Linked DNA regions of Streptacidiphilus rugosus AM-16. The protein of the gene in region 1 binds, or shares a complex with, the protein of each later gene. Links are inferred from orthologs where the notes say so. Each region holds a gene or a part of one and is shown on either strand. Other genes may lie near its edges.

The links.
Region 2: the proteins of BS83_RS36735 (region 1) and BS83_RS19025 are in contact, whole or in part, in a crystal structure (PDB 3ZGX), measured with the Bacillus subtilis proteins. The link is inferred for Streptacidiphilus rugosus AM-16 from one-to-one orthologs.

What each region holds. Positions count from the first base shown.
Region 1 is NZ_JQMJ01000004.1:6,129,283-6,133,947, forward strand. Bases 298-4,665 are described here. They hold BS83_RS36735 (chromosome segregation SMC family protein), read right to left. Parts: upstream 4,362-4,665; coding sequence 498-4,361; downstream 298-497. Other genes in these bases: ftsY (signal recognition particle-docking protein FtsY), read right to left, coding at 298-420; BS83_RS36740 (hypothetical protein), read right to left, coding at 4,596-4,665. In the rest of the region: more of ftsY, read right to left, coding at 1-297. UniProt on the Bacillus subtilis protein: Required for chromosome condensation and partitioning.
Region 2 is NZ_JQMJ01000004.1:2,183,773-2,187,028, reverse strand. Bases 298-3,256 are described here. They hold BS83_RS19025 (segregation and condensation protein A), read left to right. Parts: upstream 298-1,299; coding sequence 1,300-2,214; downstream 2,215-3,256. Other genes in these bases: scpB (SMC-Scp complex subunit ScpB), read left to right, coding at 2,558-3,232; BS83_RS19030 (hypothetical protein), read left to right, coding at 637-1,233; BS83_RS19035 (ParA family protein), read left to right, coding at 298-652. In the rest of the region: more of BS83_RS19035, read left to right, coding at 1-297. UniProt on the Bacillus subtilis protein: Participates in chromosomal partition during cell division. May act via the formation of a condensin-like complex containing Smc and ScpB that pull DNA away from mid-cell into both cell halves.

The DNA.
Region 1 (4,665 bases):
CAGCAGCTCCTCGATCTCCTCCCAGGTGTCCTCGTCGAGGCGGTCCCTGGAGAGCAGGGTCAGCAGACCCTTGCCCAGCGAGTTCTGCGAGCGGGAGAGACGCGAGCGCAGCCGGGTGAGGCGCCCGGCGGTCGGCTCGGGGACCTCCAGCGCGGGGGCCTCGGCGGCTTCCGCGGGGGCGGTCTCGGTCGGGAGTTCGACCTCCTCGACCGTGCGGCGCTGTTCGGGCGCGCTGACCGCCGCGTCCTCGCCGACCTGCGGCTCGGCCTTCTCGGCGGGGGCGGGGGCGGGCTTGGTGATCTGCGGCTGCGCCGGCGGGGCGGGCGGCAGCTGCTTGCGACGTCGGCCGGTGACGACGAGACCGGCGGCCGCCGAAACGGCGACCACAGCGATGATGACAGCGAGAATGACGGTTTCCATGGCCCTCCCAGTATCGGGTACGGCTCAGGGAGGCCCGTCGTCCTGTGACGTTTGTCCAATAAGTCAACCTGTTGGGGTCAGTCCCCGGACGGCTCGGACGGCACCGCCACCGCGGGGGCCGGCTCCTCGGGTGCCTTCTCCTGGACGGGCGGCGGCTCGGCGGCCGGCTGCTCGGGAACCGCCTGCTCGGGGACCGACTCCCTGCGGATCCGGCGCGGCGGTCGGCGCGGCTCGTCGCGCAGTCGCTGGCTGATCACCTGGGAGATGCCGTCGCCGCGCATGGAGACGCCGTAGAGCGCGTCCGCGCACTCCATGGTCAGCTTCTGGTGGGTGATCACGATCAGCTGGGAGCTGTCGCGCAGCTCCTCCATGATCGAGATCAGCCGACGCAGGTTGGTCTCGTCGAGCGCGGCCTCCACCTCGTCCATCACGTAGAACGGGCTGGGGCGCGCCTTGAAGATCGAGACCAGCAGCGCGACCGCGGTCAGCGAGCGCTCGCCGCCGGAGAGCAGGGAGAGCCGCTTGACCTTCTTGCCCGGCGGGCGGGCCTCCACCTCGATGCCGGTGGTCAGCATGTTCTCCGGGTCGGTGAGGATCAGCCGTCCCTCGCCTCCGGGGAAGAGCCGCGAGAAGACGCCCTCGAACTCACGCGCGGTGTCGTGGTACGCGGCGGTGAAGACCTGCTCGACCCGCTCGTCGACCTCCTTGACGACCGTGAGCAGGTCGCGCCGGGTGGTCTTCAGGTCCTCCAGCTGCTCGCTGAGGAACTGGTGGCGCTCCTCCAGCGCGGCGAACTCCTCCAGCGCGAGCGGGTTGACCTTGCCGAGCTGGGCGTAGGCCCGCTCCGCGGCCTTGAGCCGACGCTCCTGCTCCGCCCGGCGGTAGGGACGGGGTCGAGGATCGGCCTCCGGCTCCTCCCCCTCGGCGGGAAGGGACGGCGGAACGAGCTGGTCGGGGCCGTACTCGCCGAGCAGCGCCTCGGCCTCGATGCCGTGCTCCTCCAGCGCCTTGCTCTCCAGCTGCTCGATGCGCAGCCGTTTCTCGACCCGCAGCACCTCGTCGCGCTGGACCGAGTCGGTCAGCTTGTCCAGCTCCGTCTTCAGCTCGCGGATGCGGACGCGCTCCCGGCCCAGCTCGGCGTCGCGGGCGGCGCGCTCCTGTTCGGCGGTGGCCTTGTCGGCCGCAGCGGCGGCGAGCGAGTGCTCGATGTGGCTGAGCAGCTGACGGGCGCCCTCGGCGACGGCGGAGGCGACCTGCGCCTCGTGCTGCGCGCGGGCGGCGCGCGCGGCGGCACGGGCACGGGCCTCCCGCTCGGCGCGCGCGCCCCGGTCGAGCGAGTCCGCCCGACCGGCCAGCCCGCGCACCCGCTCCTCGTGCGTCCGCACGGAGAGCCTGGCCTCCATCTCGCCGGACCGGGCCCGGCTCGCCTCCGCGTTCAGCCGATCGCGCCGCTCGGTGTCCGGCTCCTCGTCGGCGGGCAGTTCTTCGGCGACGTACAGGCGCTCCTCCAGCTCGGCCAGCTCCATCGCGGCCTGTTCCTGCGCGTCCGCGGCCTTCGCCGCGGCGGCGGCGAGCCGCTCCGCCTCACCGGCCGCGCCGCGGGCCTGTCCGGCCAGCCGGCCGACCTGCTGGGCGACGGCGGCCTTCTCCTTCTCCGCGGCCCGCCGGACGACGTTGATCTCCTCGACCCGCGCGGCCAGCGCCTTGCGCTCCGCGGTCGCGGCCTCGACCTGCTCCCGCAGGCTCTCCCGCTGCGAGGCCAGCGCCTCCAGCCTGGCCTCCGCCTCGTCGACGGCGGCCTGCGTCTCCAACAGACTCGGCGCCCCGGCGGACCCGCCGTACGCGTACGCCGCCCCGAGCACGTCCCCCTCGGCAGTCACCGCCACCAGGTCCCGCCGTGCGGCCACCAACGCCTCGGCCTCGTCCAGCCCCTCCACCACGACATATCCCCGCAGCAACGCCCTGACGCTGCCCACCACCTCGGCGGTCCCACTCACCAACTCCCCGGCCCACACCGCCCCCGCGGGAAGAGCGGCATCCCCGACGGAGCCGACAGGCGGAGCAGCGGGGCGGTTCTCGGGACTACTCCCACCCATCGGGCCGGAGGCCGTCGGCGCGGCGGAGCCGACGGCGAGCCAGGCGGGACCGTTCGCCGACACACCGGCGCCCGCCGGGCCGGAGGTGTCGGGGCTGCCGGGCGGCGAGGCGAGGTCTTCGGGGGACGGGGTGGCGATGAGGAGGGCGGCCCGGCCGGCGTCGTCCTTGCGGAGGAGGCGGAGGGCGTCGGCAGCCGTGGCCGGGGTGGCGACCGCGACCGCGTCGGCAGCCCGGTCCAGCGCGGCGGCCAGGGGGGTTTCCGCGCCGGGGGTCAGCGTCAGGTGGGAGGCGGCGGGGCCGAGCAGGCCGACCAGGCGGTCGGCGGCGGAGAGGAGCGCGGCCGTGCCGTCCTTGCGGCGCAGCGCCAGCGCCAGCGCGTCGCGGCGGGCGGTCAGCGCGGCGTGCTCGCGGTCGGCGGCGCTCAGCGCGTCGCGGGCACGGGACTGGGTCTCCTCGGCCGCGGCCAGGGCCTCCCGCAGGGAGGCGTGCTCGGCGTCGCGGGCGTCGTCGGCGGTGTCCAGCGAATCGGACTCCGCCTGCAGCGTCTCGTACTCCTCCTGCGCCGCGGCCGCGCGCTCCAGCGCGGCGTCGCGGGCCTCCGCGAGCCTGCCGATCTCCTCGCCCGCTCCGGCCGCGCGCGAGCGCGCCGCCGCGACCTTGCCCTGCAGCCGGGCCAGCCCCTCGCGCCGGTCGGCCAGCGCCCGCGCCGCCGCACGCAGCGCCTGCTCCTCCGCCGCCAGCTCGCGCTCCAGTTCGGCCCGCCGTTCCACCGTCTCGGCCAGCGCGTACTGTGCCTCCTCCAGTGCCTCGGCGAGCTCCGCCTCCTCGGCGCGGATCCGCTGGGCCTCGCGCTCCATGTCCTCGGGATCGCGGCCGCGCCGCTCCTCCGTCTGCGGCGAGCGGGCGTGCCGCACCTTCGCCTCGGCCAGGCCGATCGTGCCGCGCACCCGCTCGGCCAGCGAGGAGAGCTCGAACCAGGTCTGCTGTGCCTGCTCCACCGCCGGGCCGAGTTGCGCGACCTGCGCCTCCAGCACCGCCTCGCGCTGCTGAAGCTGCGCCAGCTCCTGCTCGACGCCGCTGCGCCGCAGCCGCAGCGCCATCTCGTCGGCGATCTCCTCCTCGACCGCCTTGCGCAGGGTGACCAGGTCGTCGGCCAGCAGCCGCAGCCGCGCGTCGCGCAGGTCCGCCTGGATCACCGCGGCCCGCCGGGCGATCTGGGCCTGCCGGCCGAGCGGCTTCAGCTGTCTGCGCAGCTCGCCGACCAGGTCCTGCACCCGCGTCAGGTTCGCCTGCATCGCGTCCAGCTTCCGCAGCGCCTTCTCCTTGCGCTTGCGGTGCTTGAGGACTCCCGCCGCCTCCTCGATGAAGGCGCGACGGCCCATCGGGTCGGCGTGCAGCACGGAGTCGAGCTGGCCCTGACCGACGATGACGTGCATCTCGCGGCCGATGCCGGAGTCGGAGAGCAGCTCCTGGATGTCGAGGAGCCGGCAGGTGTCGCCGTTGATGGCGTACTCGCTGCCGCCGTTGCGGAACATCGTCCGCGAGATGGTGACCTCGGAGTACTCGATCGGCAGCGCGCCGTCGGTGTTGTCGATGGTGAGCGCGACCTCGGCGCGCCCCAGCGGGGGACGGCCGGTCGTGCCGGCGAAGATGACGTCCTCCATCTTGCCGCCGCGCAGCGACTTCGCGCCCTGCTCGCCCATGACCCAGCTGAGCGCGTCCACGACGTTGGACTTGCCGGAACCGTTGGGGCCCACGACACAGGTGATGCCGGGCTCGAACCGCAGGGTCGTCGCGGAGGCGAAGGACTTGAACCCCCGCAGGGTGAGGCTCTTCAGATGCACCGCGCCGACTCCCCTGTCCCGCTCGGGGTTGTTCCCTTTCGGGGACACCCTAGCTCTCGGCACTGGTGGAGCCCGGTGACGGCTCGGTTTCATCTGTGTGTGCGCCGGGCATCCCACGGTTGAGGGGTCAACGACGTGGGGGCGAGAACGGGGCGAGAACGACGAAGGGACGCCACGAGGGCGTCCCTTGCACTATCCAGGTGACGATGCCGCTGCCTGACCTTCGCGGAAAGGTCAGGAGTAAGCCGGCACCGCCTGGGCTGCGTCCATGCGGAGCAACTGCTCGTGGTCCGCGACGGCCTGC
Region 2 (3,256 bases), 3.9 Mb from region 1 along the record:
GCAGGGCGCGCTCTCGGTCGGACTCGGCGTCAACCCGATGGAGCTGGACCTCACCGTCTACAACCTGCTCATGGAGCGGGGCCTGACGGCCGATGAGGTGCTGCTGAAGACGGCCGTGCCCGGCATGGACCTGCTGCCGAGCAACATCGACCTGTCGGCCGCCGAGGTGCAGCTGGTCAGCGAGGTGGCGCGGGAGTCGGCGCTGGCGCGGGCGCTGAAGCCGCTGCTGAACGACTACGACTACATCATCATCGACTGCCAGCCCTCCCTGGGCCTGCTGACGGTCAATGCGCTGACGGCCGCTCACAGCGTCATCGTGCCGCTGGAATGCGAGTTCTTCGCGCTGCGCGGCGTCGCGCTGCTCACCGAGACCATCGAGAAGGTCTGCGAGCGGCTCAACCCCGACCTGCGCCTGGACGGCATCCTGGCCACCATGTACGACTCGCGCACGGTGCACAGCCGCGAGGTGCTGGCGCGGGTCGTGGAGGCCTTCGGCGAGCACGTCTTCCACACCGTCATCGGCCGCACGGTCCGCTTCCCCGAGACCACGGTCGCGGGCGAGCCCATCACCACCTACGCGTCCAACTCGGTCGGCGCCGCCGCCTACCGCCAGCTCGCCAGGGAGGTGCTCGCCCGGTGCCCCGTCGAGTGAGTCTCCCGGGGGCGGACGAACTGTTCCGGACCACCGGGGGGACCGCACTCACGCCCGTGCCGCGCGCGCCGGACCAGCCGGCGGGCCCGGCGGCACCAACCGCTCCCGCCGCGTCCAACGGATCCTCCGCCGGCCCGTCGGGGGAGCAGCCGAGGCCCCAGGCGCCCGCCTCCGCGTCGGAGGAGGGCCGCCCCGCCGATCCGGCGGGGGAGCACGGCGCGGTCGCCGCACCGGCCTCCGCGCCCTCGGTGCCCGGCCCCTCGCGGGGTGAGGCCGGAGCCGCGACCAAGGCCGCCCAGGCCGCGTCCGACGCGGTCGCCCAGCCCCCGGCCGCCCGCCGCAAGCCGCGGGCCCCGCGCTCCCGGCCGACGGGACGCGAGCGGCACGAGGAGAAGATCACCGTCTACGTCTCCGCCGAGGAGCTGTTCGACCTCGAACACGCCCGGCTGGTGCTGCGCGGCGAGTACGGGCTCGCAGTGGACCGCGGCCGGATAGTGCGGGAGGCGGTGGCCGTCGTCCTGGCCGACCTGGAGCAGCGCGGCGAGGCCAGCATCCTGGTCCGGCGGCTGCGCGGGCGCTGAGGCCCGCGGCCCGGCGCAGGCGCGGCGCTCGCCCCGCCGTGGGGTGACAGGGCACGATAGGCCCCGATGCACACCCTGCCCGAACCCCAGCCGGCTCCCGAGGCCGCACCGCGGCCCGCTCCGGAAGCCCCGCCCGTGGAGGAGCCGTCCGGCGGTTTCCTGGTGCGCCTGGACAACTTCGAGGGCCCGTTCGACCTGCTGCTGAGCCTGATCGCGAAGCACAAGCTCGACGTCACCGAGGTCTCGCTGTCGAAGGTGACGGACGAGTTCATCGCGCACATCCGGGCCATGGGCCCGGACTGGGACCTGGACCAGGCGAGCGAGTTCCTGGTGGTGGCGGCGACGCTGCTGGACCTGAAGGCGGCCAGGCTGCTGCCGGTCGCGGAGCTGGAGGACGAGGAGGACCTCGCCCTGCTGGAGGCCCGCGACCTGCTCTTCGCCCGGCTGCTGCAGTACCGCGCGTACAAGAAGGTCGCGGCGCTGTTCGCGGAGCGCTGGGAGGCCGAGCAGCTGCGGCGGCCGCGCACGGTCGGCCTGGAGCCGCAGTTCGCGGAGCTGCTGCCGGAGGTGGTCATCAGCATCGGTCTCGACGCCTTCGCCAGGCTCGCGGCCAAGGCGATGGAGCCGAAGCCCAAGCCGGTCGTCTACGTGGACCACATCCACACGCCGAAGGTCTCCGTCCGCGAGCAGGCGGAGCTGATCGTCGCGCTGCTGCGGGAGCAGGGCGAGGCCCGTTTCGCCGAGCTGGCGGCGGACGCGCCGGACGTGCTGACGGTGGTGGCGCGCTTCCTCGCGCTGCTGGAGCTGTATCGGGAGAAGCTGCTCGCCTTCGACCAGCCGGAGGCGCTGGGGGAGCTCCTGGTCCGCTGGGTCGCCGACGGCGAGGTGGAGGTGGCCGCGGACCTCGGCGACGAGTTCGACGCGCCCCCGCCCCCACCGGAGGACGAGACGGCCAGAACGGGCAAGGGCAAGGAGCGCTGACATGACCGACGACCGCAACGACACCGGCCCCCGCCGCCGCCTCGGCCTCCCGGGGCAGGCCCGCCCCGGTGAACACCTGGAGACCGTCTTCCGCGACGAACTCCCCGACCCCGCCGACGCGGCCGTCCCCGGCTACCCGCTGACGCGCGCGGACGAGCCCGACGCCTTCGCGGCCCGGCCCGACCGGGCTCCGGAAGAGGACGGCGACGGCGGAACCGGCCCGGAGCACGGCGCCGAGCCCGTGTCCCCCGCCGCCGCGGCTCTGCCGTCACCCTCGCGGGAGTCGGCACTGCCGGCGCAGCCCACGGCTGCCCGCGGGCCTTCGGCACGGGTGCCCGGCGAGGTGCCGCCTTCGGAGCCCGGCCTACGGCCTCCGGCCGAGCCCGCGCCCGCGCCTGCCGCCGGGCCGGAGCCCGAGGCGCGGCCCGAGGTGCCCTTGCGGGCCGCGTTGGAGGCCGTGCTGATGGTCGTCGACGAGCCGGTCACCGTCGCGCGGCTGGCCGAGGTGCTGGAGCGGCCGAAGAAGCTCGTCGCCGAGGCGCTCGACGGGCTCGCCGCCGAGTACGACGCCCAGGAGCGGGGGTTCGAGCTGCGGTTCGTGGCCGGGGGGTGGCGGTTCTACACGCGGGCGGTGTGCGCGCCGGTCGTGGACCGGTTCGTGCTGGACGGGCAGCAGTCGCGGTTGACGCAGGCCGCGCTGGAGACGCTGGCGGTCATCGCGTACCGGCAGCCGGTGTCCCGTTCCCGGGTCTCCGCCGTGCGTGGTGTGAACTGTGACGGCGTCATGCGTACCCTGGTACAGAGAGGTCTGGTCGAGGAGTCGGGTACAGAGCCGGAGACGGGGGCGTTCCTGTACCGGACCACGCACTACTTCCTGGAACGGATGGGGCTGCGCGGCCTGGACGAGCTGCCGGAGCTGGCCCCCTTCCTCCCCGAGGCCGACGACGTGGAGGCGGACTCGCAGGAGGGCAGCGCGATTACCGAGGCGATCGCCGAGGCGGTCGCGGCGGTGGACTGACAGACGGCAGATGGACAGAAGACG